DNA from 4 places in the Ideonella sp. sgz306126 genome. Region 1 is predicted to be linked to each of the others. Evidence: predicted binding sites of a transcription regulator. Region 1 holds the regulator's gene; each other region holds the start of a gene.

What was found. Region 1 encodes LexA, which represses DNA repair genes until DNA is damaged. Its sites were predicted from a motif close to ACTGTATNNNNATACAGT; they were not measured.
Region 2: a site for LexA is predicted at 2,586-2,603, ahead of recA (recombinase RecA). Genes of this name have one in related genera too.
Region 3: a site for LexA is predicted at 3,234-3,251, ahead of AC0N04_RS14660 (PA0069 family radical SAM protein). Genes of this name have one in related genera too.
Region 4: a site for LexA is predicted at 1,011-1,028, ahead of imuA (translesion DNA synthesis-associated protein ImuA). Genes of this name have one in related genera too.

Annotation. Positions count from the first base shown of each region.
Region 1 covers NZ_JBVYWP010000004.1:115,192-119,787, reverse strand. The annotation lists gene argG (argininosuccinate synthase) at 1-568, opposite strand, end outside; gene AC0N04_RS13010 (MarR family winged helix-turn-helix transcriptional regulator) at 727-1,194, shown strand; gene AC0N04_RS13005 (organic hydroperoxide resistance protein) at 1,217-1,642, shown strand; gene AC0N04_RS13000 (asparaginase) at 1,671-2,615, opposite strand; gene lexA (transcriptional repressor LexA) at 2,668-3,345, shown strand; gene AC0N04_RS12990 (helix-hairpin-helix domain-containing protein) at 3,367-3,693, shown strand; gene AC0N04_RS12985 (MFS transporter) at 3,727-4,596, opposite strand, start outside.
Region 2 covers NZ_JBVYWP010000002.1:214,549-219,144, forward strand. The annotation lists gene sucC (ADP-forming succinate--CoA ligase subunit beta) at 1-639, opposite strand, end outside; gene AC0N04_RS05350 (RecX family transcriptional regulator) at 935-1,474, opposite strand; gene recA (recombinase RecA) at 1,509-2,549, opposite strand; gene AC0N04_RS05360 (response regulator) at 2,701-3,372, shown strand; gene AC0N04_RS05365 (sensor histidine kinase) at 3,415-4,596, shown strand, end outside.
Region 3 covers NZ_JBVYWP010000004.1:488,886-493,481, reverse strand. The annotation lists gene rpsF (30S ribosomal protein S6) at 103-465, shown strand; gene priB (primosomal replication protein N) at 503-805, shown strand; gene rpsR (30S ribosomal protein S18) at 840-1,124, shown strand; gene rplI (50S ribosomal protein L9) at 1,137-1,589, shown strand; gene dnaB (replicative DNA helicase) at 1,736-3,157, shown strand; gene AC0N04_RS14660 (PA0069 family radical SAM protein) at 3,288-4,394, shown strand; gene AC0N04_RS14655 (histidine kinase) at 4,401-4,596, opposite strand, start outside.
Region 4 covers NZ_JBVYWP010000003.1:489,887-494,482, reverse strand. The annotation lists gene AC0N04_RS10710 (Y-family DNA polymerase) at 1-167, opposite strand, end outside; gene imuA (translesion DNA synthesis-associated protein ImuA) at 109-942, opposite strand; gene AC0N04_RS10700 (GGDEF domain-containing protein) at 1,075-2,241, opposite strand; gene AC0N04_RS10695 (methyl-accepting chemotaxis protein) at 2,270-3,817, opposite strand; gene AC0N04_RS10690 (DUF2894 domain-containing protein) at 4,130-4,596, opposite strand, start outside.

The DNA.
Region 1 (4,596 bases):
TCTCGACGCTCATCTTGTAGTCGAAGCCGGCGGCGATCAGGTACTCGCTCATCTCCTTGCGGCCGCCCAACTCGTCGATGAAGGTCTGGTCCAGCCAGGGCTTGTAGATGCGCAGCGCCGGATTGGCCAGCAGGCCGTAGCGGTAGAAGCGCTCGATGTCGTTGCCCTTGTAGGTGCTGCCGTCGCCCCAGATGTTGACGCCGTCGTCGCGCATCGCCACCACCAGCGCGGTGCCGGTGACGGCGCGGCCCAGCGGCGTGGTGTTGAAGTAGGTGGCGCCGCCGGTGGAGATGTGGAAGGCGCCGCACTGGATCGCCGAGATGCCCTCGGCCACGAGCTGGTGGCGGCAATCGATCAGGCGCGCGATCTCGGCACCGTAGGCCAGGGCCTTGCGCGGGATGTCGTCGTAGTCGGTCTCGTCGGGCTGGCCCAGGTTGGCCGTGTAGGCACAGGGGATCGCGCCCTTGGCTCGCATCCAGTGCACTGCGGCACTGGTGTCCAGGCCGCCGGAAAAGGCAATGCCGACGCGCTCGCCGACGGGGAGTTTCTGAAGGATGCTGGCAGTCATGGCTCGGGTCTTTCGCGGAACCTGCAATGGTACCGCGCCGGGGCGCGCCGCCGTGCCCCACGCTGCACCTCGCGCGCCGGCGGCGGGCCTGCCGCCGCCACAAGAGTCACAAGACCATTTAAGTTGTGTGCAATTTAATTTTGAACGATCATTCGCGCATGTCGAACCCGTCGCCCGCCTCGTCCCCCGCCGATTCCTGGCTGGCGCTGGACCGCCAGCTGTGCTTCGCGCTGTATGCGGCCTCGTTGTCGATGACCCGGGCCTACAAGCCCCTGCTGGACCCGCTGGGTCTGACCTACCCGCAGTACCTGGCGATGCTGGCCCTGTGGGAATCCGACGGCATCCCGGTCTCGGCGCTGGGCGACCGGCTGGGCCTCGATTCCGGCACGTTGACCCCGCTGCTCAAGCGCCTCGAAGGCAGCGGCCTGCTGAGCCGCCAGCGCGACCCGAGCGACGAGCGGCGCGTGCTGCTGTACCTGAGCCCGACCGGCCGCGCCCTGCGCCAACGCGCGAAGACCGTCCCCCAGCGCATGGCGGCGCTCGCCGGCTGTTCGCTGGGCGACATCTCCGAGCTGACCGAACGCCTGACGGCGCTGCGGCAGCACCTGTCCCAGGCTCCGGCCTGACCGCTCCCGAAAGGTCCTTCCCATGGCACTCGACAAAGTCCTCTACACCGCCCATGCCACCGCCACCGGCGGCCGTACCGGCACCGCACGTTCGTCGGACGATGCGCTGGTGGTGACCCTCAGCACACCGCGCGAACTGGGCGGCGCGGGCGGCCCGGGCACCAATCCCGAGCAGATGTTCGCGGCCGGCTATTCGGCCTGCTTCATCGGCGCGATGAAGGCCGTCGCCGCAGGCCGCAAGATCAAGCTGCCGGACGAGGTGTCGATCACGGCCGACGTCGGCATCGGCCCGATCCCGGCCGGCTTCGGCATCCAGGTGGCGATGGCGATCAGCGTGCCGGGCATGGCCCGTGCCGACGCCGAGAGCCTGGTGGCCGCGGCGCACCAGGTGTGTCCCTATTCGAACGCCACCCGCGGCAACATCGACGTCACCCTGACCGTGGTCTGAGTCGCACCTGGCGGCCTGCCGAGCGGACTCAGCGAGAGGCCGCCAGCAGGCGCAGCAGCAACTCCACCCGGGCCTTGCCCGGCGTGAGTGCGCCGGCCGACGGCAAGGCGCCCGGCGGGTCCCCGACCACGCTGCCGCCTTGGCAGCGCGTGGCCCGCAGCACCTGGATGCCGTCGGCCTGGGCGGCCATCAGCGCGCGCTCCATCTCGACGTGCACCGAGCCGTTGCCGGTGCCCTCGACGACGATGCCGCGGGCCCCCAGCGCCCGCACCGCCGCCACCAGCGCCCCGTCGGCACCGGCATGGCAGGCCAGCACATCCACGCGCGGCCATTGCGTCACCGGCCGGTCCACGCAGGCCAGCCCCAACGGCTCGCCGGCCGGCCAGTCGCGCCAGCGCTGCACCCGTCCTTCGTCGACCCCCGCCAGCGGCCCGGCGTCGCCCGATCCGAAGGCGTCGACGCGGTAGGGATGCAGCTTGCGCACCTCCGTCGGACCATGCACCCGGCCGGCCAGCACGGTCAGCACGCCGCAGGCCCCGGCGACACCGGCCACGGTCACGGCATCCAGCAGGTTCTGCGGGCCGTCGGCCTGCAGCGAGCTGGCGGGGCGCATCGCGGCGGTCAGCACCACCGGCTTGGCGGGGGCCAGCACGCGCTGCAGGAACCAGGCCGTCTCCTCCAGGGTGTCGGTGCCATGCGGGATGACCAGCCCCGCCACCTCCGGCCGCGCGAGGTGGTGCGCCACCCGTCGGGCCAGCCGTTGCCAGGTCGCGTGGTCCATGTCCTTGCTGTTGAGCTGGGCCACCTGCTCGGCCTCCAGCGCGCGCCCGCGCAGCGCCGGCAGCGCGCTCACCAGGTCGGCCACGGCGACCTGGCCCGCGGTGTAGCCGACGTTGTCGGAGGCGTCGCGCGCGGTCCCCGCAATCGTGCCGCCGGTGCCGAGGAGGACGATCAAGCCGGAATTGTTTTGCATTTTTCGAAGGTCTGGATAAAAATACAGATACTGGATGCAACCTCAGCCCGCCATGATCGAAAGCCCCAAGCTCACCGCCCGACAGCAGCAGATCCTGGATCTGGTGCAAAGCACGATCGCCCGCACCGGCTCACCGCCCACGCGGGCTGAAATTGCCGCCGAGCTGGGCTTCAAGTCGCCCAACGCGGCCGAGGAACATCTGCAGGCCCTGGCGCGCAAGGGCGTGATCGAGCTGATCGGCGGCACCTCGCGCGGCATTCGCCTGCAGTCCAGCACTTTACGCGCCCTCAACGAGGCCCGCGGCAAACAGTACATGCTGCCCCTGCCCAGCCTGTCCCAGCTGACGTTGCCGCTGGTCGGCCGGGTGGCCGCCGGTCATCCGATCCTGGCGCAGGAACACATCGACCAGACCTACGTGCTCGAAGCCAGCCTGTTCCCGCGCAAGCCCGACTACCTGCTGAAGGTCAAGGGCATGAGCATGCAGGGGGCAGGCATCGTCGACGGCGACCTGCTGGCGGTGCAGAAGACCGCGGACGCGCGCAACGGCCAGATCGTCGTCGCCCGGCTGGATGACGAAGTCACCGTCAAGCGCTTCCACCGCAGCCGCCACGGCATCGAGTTGCTGCCCGAGAACCCCGACTTCGAACCGATCGTGGTGCCGCCCGACCGCGAAGACTTCTCGATCGAGGGCATCGCCGTCGGGCTGGTGCGGCAGCACATGCTGATCTGACGCGACAGGCCCGGTCACGCCATGGTAACGATCAAGAGCCCCAAGGTCAGCCGGGCTAGCGATTGCCGGCGCCTGGAGCAATTGCCCAACGTCGGCCCGGCCATGGCCGCGGATCTTCGCGGCCTGGGCATCGCGCAACCCGCCGACCTGCGCGGCCGCGACGCCTTCGCGCTGTACCGCCAGCTCGAACGGCTGAGCGGCAAGCGTCAGGACCCCTGCGTGCTCGACACCTTCCTGGCCATCGTCGACTTCATGAACGGCGCGCCGGCGCGGCCCTGGTGGGCCTACACGCCGGAGCGCAAGCGGTTGCACGGCCAGGTGCCGGTCGGACCTGACCTGCCCGCCTGACCCGCGCGGCGGCCCATGGTCGGGCAGCCGTGCTCACGCCTGCGGTGGGCGCAGTCCATCGCGCCGCAGCAGCGCCGGGAACAGGCGCAGCCACAGCGCCACCACCGCCAGCGTGCCCAGGCCGCCCAGCAGCACCGACCCGACCGGCCCCAGCAGGGCCGCCGTGGCGCCGGATTCGAATTCGCCGAGCTGGTTGCTGGCGCCGATGAACACCGAGTTCACCGCGCCCACGCGACCCCGCATCGCGTCCGGGGTCTCGAGCTGCACCAGCGACTGTCGGATCACGACATTGACCATGTCCGCGGCCCCGGTGACCGCCAGCGCTCCGAAGGCCAGCCAGAACTCGCGTGCCAGCGCGAACCCGATCGTCGCCAGGCCGAACAGCGCCACGCTGCCCATCAACCATCGTCCGGCACGGCGCTCCACCGGCGCGCGGGCCAGCCACAGGCCCACGCCGACGGCCCCCAGTGCCGGAGCGGAGCGCAGCAGGCCCAAGCCGGCGGGCCCGGTGTGCAGCAGGTCCCTGGCGAAGATGGGCAGCAAGGCCGTCGCCCCGCCCAGCAGGACCGCGAACAGATCCAGCGACATCGCGCCCAGCACGACCGGCCGCTGCAGGATGAACCGGATCCCGGCGGTCAGGCTGTCGAGCCCCGGTGCGGCGGCACGCTGGACGCGCGGCCTGGCGCGGATCAGCAAGGTGCTGAGCACCGCCGCGACCAGCAGCCCCAGCGACACGGCATAGACCAACGCGGCGCCCCGGTGGGCCGCCGCCATGGCGGCATCGCCGGACACTGCGCCGGATCGCACGAGCACCGGCCCGAGCGCGTAAAGCACGCCGCCCAGCGCCGGCCCGGCGACGATGGCCACCTGCATCACCGAACTGCTGGTCGCGACCGCGCGCGG
Region 2 (4,596 bases), on a different contig from region 1:
GTCCAGTGCAATCAGGTTGCCCTTGCTGTCGCAGTTGAGCGGGTTGATCTCGACCAGCGACGCGTCCGTCTCCATGTAGCAGCGGTACAGGTTCTGGAACAGCGCGACGGCCTGTGCATGCGAGCCTTCCGGCAGGCCGATCGCCGTGGCGATCTTCTTGGCCTGCTCGGCGGTCAAACCCGCCAGCGGATCGATCACCTCGGTGATGATCTTGTCGGGCGTGCTGTGGGCCACTTCCTCGATGTCCATCCCGCCTTCGCTGGAGGCGATGAACGCCACCTTCTGCGAGCTGCGGTCGGTGACCAGCGAGACGTAATACTCCTTCTTGATGTCCGCGCCTTCTTCGATGTAGAGGCGGCGGACCTTCTGGCCTTCAGGGCCCGTCTGGTGGGTGACCAGCTGCATGCCCAGGATCTGGTTCGACAGCGTCTTGACGTCCTCGATCGAGCGCGCCAGCTTCACGCCCCCGCCCTTGCCGCGCCCCCCCGCGTGGATCTGCGCCTTGACGACCCACACCGGGCCGCCCAGCTTCTGCGCCGCTTCCAGCGCTTCTTGCACGTTGAAGGCCGGGTAGCCGCGGGGCACCGGCACATCGAACTGGCGCAGGATTTCCTTGCCTTGGTATTCGTGGATCTTCATGGGGAGGTCTTTTCGTGAGTTCAGGACGAAAGGGGAGCGGATCACCGCAAACCGCGGCTCACCGGCGGGCCAGGCCAGTGTTTCCGGCGCGCGATTTTGCGACAGATTGTTGGCGTGAGGCTGACGGGGCGTGAAGGATCGGTCGCGACAGGCGGCGGTGCAGGCGCCAGCTACACCCTGTGCACTGCATGCCGGGGCGCGTCTGGCGACGCGTTTTTGACTGTAGCACGCATGCTGCATTGCAGCATCCGGACTCACCCGGCATCGCTTTGGGCGCGCCGGACCGGGTGCGCCGTCACTCGTCGTCGCGCCCCCCCACGATGCGCCGAATCACATCGGCGGCGAAGCCCCTGGCGGCCAGAAAACGCATCTGGCGTGCCCGCTCGGGCGCCTGCGTGGCAAGGACACCGAAGCGGCGACGCCAGACCTCCCGGGCGCGCTCCAGTTCGGTGTCGCGCAGTTGGCGGGCGGTGTCGGCGTCCAGCTCGACCCCGTGACGAGCCAGTTCCTGACGAATGCGGGCCTGCCCCCATCGCCCAGCCCGGGCATGCACCCGGCCTTCGACGAAACGCGGATCGCTTTGATGGCGCTGCTGGGCCAGCCAGTCCAGCACCGCGTCGACCTCGGCGGCGACATCGGCGTCTGCCACGTCGTCGCGACCCCGGCTGAGCGCGAGCTCGTCCGGCGCAGCGGCCAACGCGACGGCGCTGCGCTGCAGCCGTGCGAGCTTTTTGGCGTGGCCGAGCAGCTTGACGCGCAACTCGGCGCGGCTGTGCTCGCGCCGAGCCAGCAACGCCAGCGCCTGGGCCTTGAGGCTGGGCGGGGTGTGCGCCATACCGCCAGCGTGCTGAGCGATGGCGACGAAAGGCCTAGCCCGCTTCGGCTTCGGACGGCAGCAGCGGCACACCCAAGGCCGCGCGAACCTTGTTCTCGATCTCGAAGGCGATGTCGGGGTTCTCGCGCAGGAACTCGCGCGAATTGTCCTTGCCCTGCCCGATCTTCTCGCCGTTGTAGGCGTACCAGGCGCCGGACTTGTCGACGATCTTGGCCGCCACGCCCAGGTCGATGATCTCGCCCTCGCGGCTGGTGCCTTCGCCATAAAGGATGTCGAACTCGGCCTCCTTGAACGGCGGGGCGACCTTGTTCTTGACGACCTTGACGCGGGTCTCGTTGCCCACCACCTCTTCGCCCTTCTTGATCGAGCCGATGCGACGGATGTCCAGGCGCACCGACGCGTAGAACTTCAGCGCGTTGCCACCGGTGGTGGTTTCGGGGCTGCCGAACATCACGCCGATCTTCATGCGGATCTGGTTGATGAAGATGACCATGCAGTTCGACTTCTTGATCGTGCCGGTCAGCTTGCGCAGCGCCTGGCTCATCAGGCGGGCCTGCAGGCCGGGCAGCGAATCGCCCATCTCGCCTTCGATTTCGGCCTTGGGCGTGAGGGCGGCCACCGAGTCGATGACCACCAGATCCACCGCGCCGGAACGCACCAGTGAATCGACGATCTCCAGCGCCTGCTCGCCGGTATCGGGTTGGCTGATCAGCAGCTCCTGCAGGTTCACGCCCAGCTTCTGCGCGTACTGGATGTCGAGCGCGTGCTCCGCGTCGATGAAGGCCGCGACCCCGCCGAGCTTTTGCATCTCTGCCACCACCTGCAGGGTCAGCGTGGTCTTGCCGGAGGACTCCGGACCGTAGATCTCGATCACGCGGCCGCGGGGCAGGCCGCCCACACCCAGCGCGATGTCCAGCCCGAGCGAACCGGTGGACACGACCTGGATGTCCTCGATCACCTCGCCCTCGCCCAGGCGCATGATGGACCCCTTGCCGAACTGCTTTTCGATCTGCGACAGCGCCGCTTGCAGTGCCTTGGCTTTTTCGGGGTTGAGGGTCTTGGTCTGGGCGTCCATGCGGTTCTCCTGAGGGTTATGATGATTATGGCAGAAACTGGATATTCGTACAGTAGTTTGACGCCGTCAAGCCTTGCCGTTCCGACGGGCTCCCCAAAATAAATAACAGGCCGATCCTGCACCGCACGGGTCGTGCATGGAGACAAGCAGTATGCGTATCCTGATTGCGGAAGATGACCAGGTGTTGGCCGATGGCCTGCTGCGCTCCCTGCGCGGGGCCGGCTATGCGGTCGACCAGGTGAGCAGCGGCACCGAAGCCGACGCCGCGCTGGCGTCGCACGAGTTCGATCTGGTCATCCTGGATCTGGGCCTGCCGCGCCTGCACGGTCTAGAGGTGCTTCGCAAACTGCGCGCCCGGGGATCGTCGATGCCGGTGCTGATCCTGACCGCGGCCGATTCGGTCGAGCAACGTGTCAAGGGCCTGGACCTGGGTGCCGACGACTACATGGCCAAGCCGTTTTCTCTGCAGGAACTGGAGGCCCGGGTGCGCGCGCTGACGCGGCGCGGGCTGGGCACCGCCTCCAGCATCATCAAGCATGGCCCGCTGAGCTTCGACGCCACCGGTCGCGTGGCTTACATCAACGAGCAGATGGTGGAGTTGTCGGCGCGCGAAATCAGCCTGCTGGAAGTGCTGCTGCAGCGCGCCGGACGCCTGGTCAGCAAGGACCAGCTGGTCGCCCGCCTGTGCGAATGGGGCGAAGAGGTGAGCAACAACGCGATCGAGGTCTACATCCATCGCCTGCGCAAGAAGATCGAGCAGGGGCCGATCCGCATCGCCACGGTGCGCGGGCTGGGCTACTGCCTGGAAAAGATCGCGACGTGACCGGAGACACCCGGCATCCGCCGGGCGCTATGCTGAGAGCCCATGCGGGCCTTTCCTCCTCCGCCGTCGGCCACCTCGTCCCCGCGTGAACAGCATTCGCTGTTCGGCGAGATCCTGGATTGGATGCTCGCGCCGCTGCTGCTGCTGTGGCCGATGAGCGTGGCGCTGACCTGGCTGGTGGCGCAGAACATCGCGGCGCGGCCTTATGACCGCGACCTGGCGCAGTTGACCCGGATGATCGCGCAGCAGATGAATCTGGAAGCCGCGCAGCCGCGAGGCAGCCAGCCCCTGCATCTGTCCGAGTCGGCGGCCGCGCTGCTGCGCAGCGACGATGTCGACCGGGTCTACTTTCAGGTGCTGGGGCCGCAAGGCGAGCGCCTGGCCGGCGATCCCGAGGTCCCCGCGCTCGACCATGAACACGAAAGTGCGGCGCCGGGCGAGATCGCGTTCCGCGACGAGGTGATCCAGAACGAGCCGGTGCGGGTGGCCAGCCTGCGGCCGGCCGCGGGCGACGGCGCCCCCTCGGCGGTGGCGCTGGTGCAGGTGGCCGAGACGATGGACAAGCGCTCGCGCCTGGCCACCGAGATCATCAAGGGCGTGATCCTCCCGCAGTTCGTGATCCTGCCACTGGCGGTGCTGCTGGTGTGGTTTGCGCTGGCGCGCGGCATCGCACCGCTGAACCTGCTGCAGCAGCGCATTCGGCAGCGCGAGAGCCACGACCTGAGCCCGATCGACGAGCACGACGCACCCGAGGAAGTCGCGCCGCTGGTGCGCTCGATCAACGACCTGCTGGCCCGACTCGACCAATCCATGGGCAGCCAGAAGCACTTCCTGGCCGATGCAGCCCATCAGTTGAAGACTCCCCTGGCGGGCCTGCGGACCCAGGCCGAACTGGCCCAGCGCGAGATCGACGCCGGCGGGGATCCGAAATCGGTGAAGCGCTCGTTGCAGCAGATCGCGCTGTCCAGCCAGCGGGCGGCGCACATGGTCAACCAGCTCCTGTCCATGGCGCGCGCCGAGGACGAGGAACAGGCCCGCAGGCAACTGGCCTTCAACCTCGCGCGCCTGGCCACCGAGGTGGTGCGGGACTTCGTGCCCAAGGCCATGGACAAGCGCATCGACCTGGGCTTTGAGGGCCCCGAGAGCGACGAGACCCTGCCCCGGCTCGTCGGCCAGCCGCTGCTGGTGCGCGAGATGATCCGCAACCTGGTCGACAACGCCTTG
Region 3 (4,596 bases), 370 kb from region 1:
GACGTTCGGGCGAGTCCTGCTATAATTTTCGATTCCCCTTGCCGCACCTGCATCGCTGACGCGCAGGGCGGCTTCCGATTTTGGAATCCCAAAGGAGTATTCATGCGTCACTATGAAATCGTTCTGCTGATCCATCCGGATCAAAGCGAACAGGTTCCGGCCATGCTGGAGCGCTACAAGACCCTGATCACCAATGGCGGTGGCAAGGTCCATCGGGTGGAAGACTGGGGCCGCCGTCAGCTGGCCTACATGATCCAGAAGCTCGCCAAGGCCCACTACCTGTGCCTGAACATCGAGTGCTCCAGCGCCGTGCTGGGCGAACTCGAGACCGGCTTCCGGTTCAACGACGCCGTGCTGCGTCACCTGACCGTCAAGGTGGACAAGGCCGAAACCGGCCCGTCCGTCATGATGAAGTCGGTCGAAAAGGAAGAGGCCCGCAAGGCCGCCCAGGAGACCACGGCCTGAGTTACGAGGGTTCAGCCCGGCCTGACGGGGCGTTGCGATGAACCGCTTGGTTCTTGCTGCCCAGATGGTCGAGCGTGGTGCGATGCGTTACACCCCCGCCGGCTTGCCGGCCCTGGACTTGAAGCTCAAGCACGAGTCCGAGGTCAGCGAAGACGGCCTGCCGCGCAAGGTCTCCCTGGAGATCAAGGCGGTGGCGATCGGGGCCGTCACCAAGACCGCCAACGCGTTGGCGCTCGGAACACCGTGCAGCTTTGCCGGATTCCTGGCCGCCACCCGCAATGGCAAGGGTCTTGTGTTTCACGTCAACGAGATCGTGCCGACCGAACCCGCATCTGTTTGATCACCGGATTCGCTATTTTTCAGAGGTCATAGACATGCCCCCGCCCAAGTCAAGATTTTCCAAGGACCGCCGTCCCAAGCGCAACCAGCAATCGCTGCTGTTCCGCCGCAAGAAGTTCTGCCGCTTCACCGTCACCGGCGTCGAGCACATCGACTACAAGGACGTGGATCTGCTGCGCGATTTCATCGGTGAAAACGGCAAGATCACGCCCGCCCGCCTGACCGGCACGCGCGCCTTCTTCCAGCGTCAGCTCACCACGGCCATCAAGCGCTCGCGCTTCCTGGCGATGCTGCCGTACAGCGACATGCACCGCGTCTAAGGAGCCACCACCATGCAAATCATCCTGCTGGACAAAGTGGCGAACCTGGGCAACCTGGGCGACATCGTCAAGGTCAAGGACGGCTACGCCCGCAACTTCCTGATCCCGACCAAGCGCGCCCGCCGCGCCACCGAGGCCGCGATCAAGGAATTCGAAGTTCGCCGCGCCGAACTCGAGAAGGTGGCCGCCGAGAAGTTGGCCGCTGCCACAGCTGTGGGCGAGAAGCTCGCCGGCCTGACGGTCACGGTCAGCCAGAAGGCGGGCGTCGACGGCCGCCTGTTCGGTTCGGTCACGAACCACGACGTGGCGGACGCGCTGGCCAAGCAAGGCTTCCAGATCGCGAAGGCTCAGGTGCGCATGCCGCACGGCCCGCTGAAGGCCGTGGGCGAGTTCCCGGTCAGCGTCGCGGCCCACACCGACGTGGTGGTCGAGATCACCGTCAAGGTGGTGGGCGAGACCGACTGATCGTCGCGATCCCTCGTCACTGAACAAGGCCGGTTCTCGAACCGGCCTTTGTCATTCTGGCGTGGCGTGGATCTTCACCGTCATTCCCCGCGAAATCCACAGGCTTGTCCACAGCTCCGCGGAGGCCTGGACCCTATCATTCCCAGATGTCCACGATCTTCGACGCCCACGATCCGCGCAGTGCTCCCCGAGACGAGGAGGTCGCACGCCTGCGCGTCCCGCCGCACTCGATCGAAGCCGAGCAAAGCGTGCTGGGCGGCCTGATGCTGGACAACGGTGCCTGGGACCGTGCCGCCGACGTGCTGAAGGAGGACGACTTCTACCGTTACGAGCACCGCATGATCTTCGGTGCGGTCGGTACGCTGATCGGTCAGTCCAAGCCCGCCGACGTGATCACCGTCTTCGAGCAGCTGCAGAACCTGGGCAAGGCGGCCGAATGCGGTGGGCTGGCCTATCTCAACGCGCTGGCGCAAAGCGTGCCCAGCGCAGCGAATCTGCGCCGCTATGCCGAGATCGTCCGCGAGCGGGCGATCCTGCGCAAGCTGATCGCCGCCAGCGACGACATCGCCACCCAGGCCTTCAATCCGCAGGGCAAGCAGGTCTCGCAGATCCTGGACGAGGCCGAAGGCAAGATCTTCAAGATCGGCGAGGAAGGGCAGCGCACCAAACAGGGTTTCCAGGGCATGGACACCCTGGTGATGCAGTTGATCGACCGCGTCACGGAGCTGGCCGAGAACGGCGCCGAGGACGTCACCGGCGTGCGCACCGGTTTCTTCGAACTCGACCGGATGACGGCCGGTCTGCAGGGCGGCGATCTGATCATCCTCGCCGCTCGGCCCTCGATGGGCAAAACCGCCTTCGCGCTGAACATCGCCGAGAACGTGGCGGTGAACGAAGGCCTGCCGGTGGTGGTGTTCTCGATGGAAATGGGCGCCTCGCAACTGGCGTTGCGGATGGTGGGCTCGCTCGGCCGGATCGACCAATCCGGCCTGCGCACCGGCAAGCTGCGCGACGACGATTGGGGGCGGCTGACCGAGGCGGTGGACAAGCTGTCGAAGTCGTCGATCTACATCGACGAGACCCCGGCGCTGAACCCGGCCGAACTGCGCGCCCGGGCGCGGCGCCAGGCACGCCAATGCGGCAAGCTCGGCCTGATCGTGATCGACTACCTGCAGTTGATGAGCGGCAGCGGCAATGCGTCGGGCGAGAACCGTGCGACCGAGATTTCGGAGATCTCGCGTGGCTTGAAGGCGCTGGCCAAGGAACTGAACTGCCCGGTGATCGCGCTGTCGCAGCTCAACCGAAGCGTCGAGACGCGCACCGACAAGCGGCCGATGATGAGCGATCTGCGCGAGTCGGGCGCCATCGAGCAGGACGCCGACGTCATCATGTTCATCTATCGCGACGACTACTACAACCGCGAAGACTCCAAGGTGCCGGGGACCGCCGAGATCATCATCGGCAAACAGCGTAACGGCCCGGTGGGTGCGTTGCACCTGGCCTTCCTGAAACCGCTGACCCGGTTCGACAACCTGGCGCCGGATGCCCATATGGGCGGTGAATACTGAGGGCTCCTGATCCGGCCGTGTCTCGGCGGTCCGGCCTCCGACAGGGCAAGGTGTCGTCGCTTGCGGAGGATAGCGAACTGTATGAAAATACAGTATGCCTTGCCTCCCCCTCACGTCGCCTTCCGGATCCATGACGGCTCCCGCGGAGGCGTTGCGGGGACGCGGCACGAGTTGGGTCATCCCCCATCGATTCAGCGTTGACCAGCGCGAGGCGGTGGATGACGGCTGGGGCGGTGTCCAACAGGAGGTCCGGTCCTCATCGCTGTCGACGGGGACCCAGGTGATCGAAGAACGGGTCGCCTCGATCGTCAGCGGCAACGATTCGCCCGACATCCGCTTCGATCTCTCGATCAACCCGTACCGGGGCTGCGAGCACGGCTGCATCTACTGCTACGCGCGGCCGACCCACAGCTATCTGAACCTGTCGCCCGGACTGGATTTCGAGACCCGGATCGTCGCCAAGATCAATGCGGCCGAGCGCTTGCGCGACACGCTGGCGCGCGCGAGCTACGTGCCGAAGTCGCTCAACATCGGATCGGTGACCGATGCGTACCAGCCGATTGAACGGCGTTTGCGCATCACCCGCGGTGTGATCGAGGTGTTGGCGGGTTGCCGACACGCGTTTTCCATCATCACCAAGTCGGCGGGTGTCGAGCGCGACCTGGACCTGATCGCGCCGATGGCCAGGGAGGGCATGGCGCAGGTGTTCATTTCGCTGACCACGCTGGACCCCGCGCTGGCCCGTATCCTGGAGCCGAGGGCGACATCGCCGGCGCGGCGGCTGCAGACCATCCGCACGCTGTCCGATGCCGGCGTGCCGGTGGGGGTGAGCGTGTCGCCGGTGATTCCGTTCATCAACGAGCCCGAGATCGAGCGCATCCTTGCCGCCGCGGCGCAGGCCGGCGCGAGCAGCGCCTTTTCCATCGTGTTGCGCCTGCCCTGGGAAGTGAACCCCTTGTTCCAGCAGTGGCTGGAGCAGCACTTTCCCGATCGCGCGCGTCGCGTGATGGCGCGCATCCGCGACCTGCGGCAGGGCAAGGACAACGATGCCCGGTTCGGGACGCGCATGACCGGCCAAGGCGTCTGGGCCGATCTGATCCGTCAGCGGTTCGCGACCAGCACGCGGCGCCTGGGTTTGCACACCGATCGGCCAGCCCTCGACCTGACTCGTTTTCGGCCGCCGCGGCGCCAGCCGGTGGCCGGTGGTCCGGCAGACGCCCAGATCAGTCTGTTCTAGCCGGAATCAGGCCAGCCAGAGCTCGAAGCGGGCGCCGCCACCCGGGCGCGGCAACAGCCGGGCCCGGCCCTGCCGCGGGCCGCAGTGGTGGGCATGGCCAACGGCCTCGCACAGTGCCGTGCCCAGGCCGGTGGCATGGAGGGCCTGCGGGTCGACCGCCCCCGGACCGGGGCCGTCATCGTCGATGCGAAGAACCAGAAAA
Region 4 (4,596 bases), on a different contig from region 1:
CCGCCGAACAGGCGCACGCTGGCCTGCACCTCCATCACGATGGCCTCGTCGCGCAGCGCCACCCGGGGCGTGAACTGGAGCGCCCAGGCGGCCAACGCCTCGAGGGCGTCACGGGACGGCGGCGTGGCGTCGGGGCCGGGCGGGAGGGACAGCGCGGCCCACAGCATCGGGCACCTCGGCAGGAACACGGGAAGAGATCAAGCGGCTGGGCCGCTGCAGGCGCGGCGTCAGCACCGACGACAGGCCGCCGGGCACGCAGGGCAGGCGCAGCCAGCCGTCGTGCACCGGCCCGCTGCGCTTGAACACCTGCACCTGCACCGCCCAGTCGACATCGAAGGTCGCCATGACGCGCAGGGGCGCCGCCGAGGCCTCGCGCCGTGCGGTCGCCGGCCGGAGCAGGAACACCGGGCCGTCGCAGCCCTGCGCGCAGACCTGCAGGCGCCGGACCTGCTCCGGCCGCGCCTGAGGCAGCCAGGCCAGCAGCGCGCCGCAGGCCTGGGAGCGGACCAGTTGCTCGGTGCACCACAGGCGCTCGGCCAGGGTCTCGGCCTGGACCCAGACCAGGTGCCGGTCGTCGATGCCCGCATGCCGTAATCCCGGCAGGTGCGGCACCCTCGGCGGACCGACGACCACGACCTGCCCCCCGGCCGACACGACCCGGCGCAGCGCCGGCCCGAGCAGGCGCCACTCCAGCACCGCGGGCTGCGGGCTCAGCACCTCGGTGAGCGCGTTGCAGGGCCAACCGCCACCGGGCAGCTCGGGGTCGAGTGCTTCGAAGCCGCTCGCCACGACGGCCGAGCGCCGGGACGCCATCTCGCTGCCACGCCAGAGGGCCGACGCCAGTTCGGCAGGCCAGGCCGGCGCGGCGCGGCGCGGCGGGAAGGCCGGCGCCGCCGACGGGTCGACGCCTCCCGGCAGGGCGGTTGCCAGAACGGTTGCCATGGAGGGTTCGATCACAGGGTGGACACCGGAGGGGCCCGCGCGGCGCAAGACGCAAGACCGGGAACAAGACTGTACAAATATACAGTATTCCGATCTCGCCTCTCCCATCTCCGCCGGATCGCGGGCGAACGCTCAGGACGCGGTGATGGAGGGCACGTGCAAAGAGGACTCGGAGGACTCGGCCTGCAGGCCGGCCACCTGGTCGCGGCCGTCGGCCTTGGCCCGGTACATGGCCTGGTCGGCACGCATCAGCAGGCTCTGCAGATCGTCGGTCTGGCGGCCTGCGGCCAGGCCCAGGCTCGCGGTGAGGCGCACCCTTCGCCCGCCGGCCGCCTCGATGTCCAGCGCAGCGATCGCGCTGCGCAGCTGTTCGCCGACCGCCATCGCGGCGCCCGGCCCGGTGTCCGGCAGCAGCACGGCGAACTCCTCGCCGCCGAGCCGGCCGCAGAGATCGGAATGCCGCAACCGCGCCCGCAACAACGCCCCCACCGTGGACAGCACGAGGTCGCCCACCGCATGGCCGTGGCGGTCGTTGATCTGCTTGAAATGATCGATGTCGATCACCAGCGCGCACTGGGGCCGCCGGGACAGCCGGCTCTCGCAGAACAGCTGTTCGGCACGCTCCACGAAGGCCCGTCGGTTGTTCAACCCCGTGAGCACGTCGGTCCGCGCCGCGCTGACGGCGATCTCGTGGGCCCGGTCCAGCTCGTGCGTCAACCGGAACGCCGTCTGCAAGGCGTCGGACAGCACGCGCGTCGCTCGCACGACCGACCCGGAAAACAGCAGCGCCGCCACGGCCAGCCCGCGTTGCATCGCGGTCGGCTGGCACAGCAGGAAGACCGTACCCGGCAGCAGGACGATCGCCATGGCCGCCAGGGTCATCGAGCGGTAGGCGGTGTAGACCGATACCGCGCTGCCGGCCATCCCGATGGCGAAGAACAGCACGAGGACCTGCGTCAACGGATCGCCGCGGGCCATCAACACCAGCGCGCCGAGGCCCCAGACGGTGGAGGAGCTCAGCAGCGTGATCCAGTAGGGGCGCTCCCAGCGGTCCGGGGTGCGGTCGGCCTCGGGCGCACGCAGGTAGGCCACGAACACCGCCAGCCGCACCACGCTGCTGGCGGCCAGCAGCGCCAGCCAGCGGCTGATCAGGACGTGATCGACGGCCTCCCACAGCAATCCGCCCAGCAGGCAGGCACCGATGAAGCTGCCGAAATTGGCGATGAAGGACTGCCTGAACAACAGGCGCAGCCGGTCCAAGGCGACCCGGGCCTCGATCTGGGCGTCGACGTCACTCACGAATGCACCCTGGGGACGGCGGGCGCGGTCAACGGAACACGGCCACCGCCTCGACCAGATGGCCGGCCTGCTCGCGCAGGCTTTGCGATGCCGCCGCCGCCTGCTCGACCAGCGCCGCGTTCTGCTGCGTGATGTGGTCGAGGTGCGAAACGGCCTGCCCGACCTGCGCGATGCCGGCGCCCTGTTCGGTGGTCGACGAGCTGATCTGGCCGATCAGCCCCGAGACCCGCCGGACCTGGTCCACGATGTCGTCCATCGTCTTGCCGGCGTCGTCCACCAGGCGGGCGCCGACCTCGACCTTCTCGACGCTGGCGCCGATCAGGGTCTTGATCTCGCGCGCCGCGCCGGCCGAGCGCTGCGCCAGCGACCGGACCTCGGACGCGACCACCGCGAAACCGCGCCCCTGCTCGCCCGCGCGCGCCGCCTCCACCGCGGCATTGAGCGCCAGGATGTTGGTCTGGAACGCGATGCCGTCGATCACGCCGATGATGTCGGCGATCTTCTTCGAGCTCGACGTGATGTCGCTCATCGTCGCCACCACCTGCGAGACCGCCGTCCCGCCGCGCGTCGCCGCGTCGCTGGCCGAGACCGAGAGCTGGCTCGCCTGCTGCGCGGTCGCGACGCTGTGCTGGAGCGTCGCCGTCATCTGTTCCATCGAGGCAGCGGTTTGCTGCAGGCTGGCCGCCGCCTGCTCGGTGCGGCCGCTCAGGTCGGTGTTGCCCTGGGCGATCTCGTGGGTCGCCGTCTGCACCGTGACCACCTGCTGGCGGACGTCGTCGATGATCCAGCGGAACATCAGGCCAAGCTGGCTGATGGTGCGCATCGCCATGCCGATCTCGTCGACGCGGTCCATCGGCGTCACATCGCGGGCCGCGCCGGTGGCGACCCCCAGCGCCTGCCGCCGCAGCCATTCCAGCGGCCGGGCGAACTGCAGCTCGAAGATCCACGAGCCGACCGCACCCGCCCCGGCGCACAGGCCGGCCAGCTTCAGCAGATCGAACGACTTCAGGCCGAGCAGCGCGCCAAAGACGATGCAGGCCAGCACCATGGCGGCCATGGTGAGGCGGATGCGTCCGCGCGTGGACAGCATCTGCCGCCAGCGCTGCCAGGTGTGCAGCACCCCCTTGCGCACGACCAGGCTCTTGTGGAGGCGCCGGCCGCCGGCCCGTCCTTCGCGGATCTCGCGGTACAGCGACTCGGCCGCGGCGATCTCCTCGCGCGAGGCCTTGGTGCGCACCGACAGGTAGCCGATGGGCTGCCCCCCGCGCATCACCGGCACCGCGCTGGCGCGCACCCAATAGTGGTCGCCGTTCTTGCGGCGGTTCTTCACCAGGCCGGTCCAGGGCTCGCCGCCTTTGAGCGTGGCCCACATGTCGGCGAACGCCTCGCTGGGCATGTCGGGATGCCGGACCACGTTGTGCGGCTGGCCCTGGAGTTCCTCGCGGCTGTACCCGGAGACCTCGATGAACGCGGCGTTGGCGTAGGTGATGCGGCCCTTGGCGTCCGTGGTCGACATCAGCGTCGCGTTGTCGGCCAACTCGAACTCGCGCTGGGTGACGGGCTGGTTGTCTCTCATGGCGGGGGCCTCTGCGATGGAATCCGGTGGGTCCTGCGCCGCTGCGCGGCGCCCCGCTCCGGTCAGAAGCATGCGCGCGCGATGAGCGACGACAGCGTGCCGGCCAAGTCACCCACCCCATGCGTCCAACGGGACCATGCCGGCAGCAGCCGGCCTGCTGAGATCGAATTGTCTGGAAAGGCGAGCACGTCAAACCACGGATGAAAGACAGACAACCCGGCCATTTCATCGCCTGATGCGGGGCGGCGCCCCACGGTGCCTGCGCATCGCCGGGGGCTCCGCGATGGCCGTGGGCCGTTCCGAGGCCGCGCGTCAGCCGCGGCGCGGCGGCGCCGATCGGCCCGGGCCGGGCCTGCGCGGCTTGTCGCCTTCGCCGCGGCCGGGCCGGCCCGGCCTTGCGGCGCGCTCCAGGCCGGCCTGGTCCAGCCACAGCAAGGCATCGACGCTGGACATGAACCGCTCCAGGTAATCCGGTGCGAGGTCCCGCAGTTGTTGCAGCGCCTGGAGCACAAGGCGCTGCGAATTGAGCGGGCCCGCGTTCTCCGGCAGCGTCGCCAGCGACCGGCTCAGCTGCTGATCGACCCGAAGCCGGGACCAGGTGCCCCTGAAATACCGCAAGGCCTTCAGTTCGGCGGGTGCGCCGAGCGGGGCCGCCGCCGTGCCGGACGGGTCCAGCGCCCCGCCTTCGGACGACAGCCGTGCGGTCTGGCGGACGAGTTCGGCCCGTGGCGCTGGAAGGGTCGGCCGGTCCGGCCGGACGCCAGGGGATTCGGGCGGAA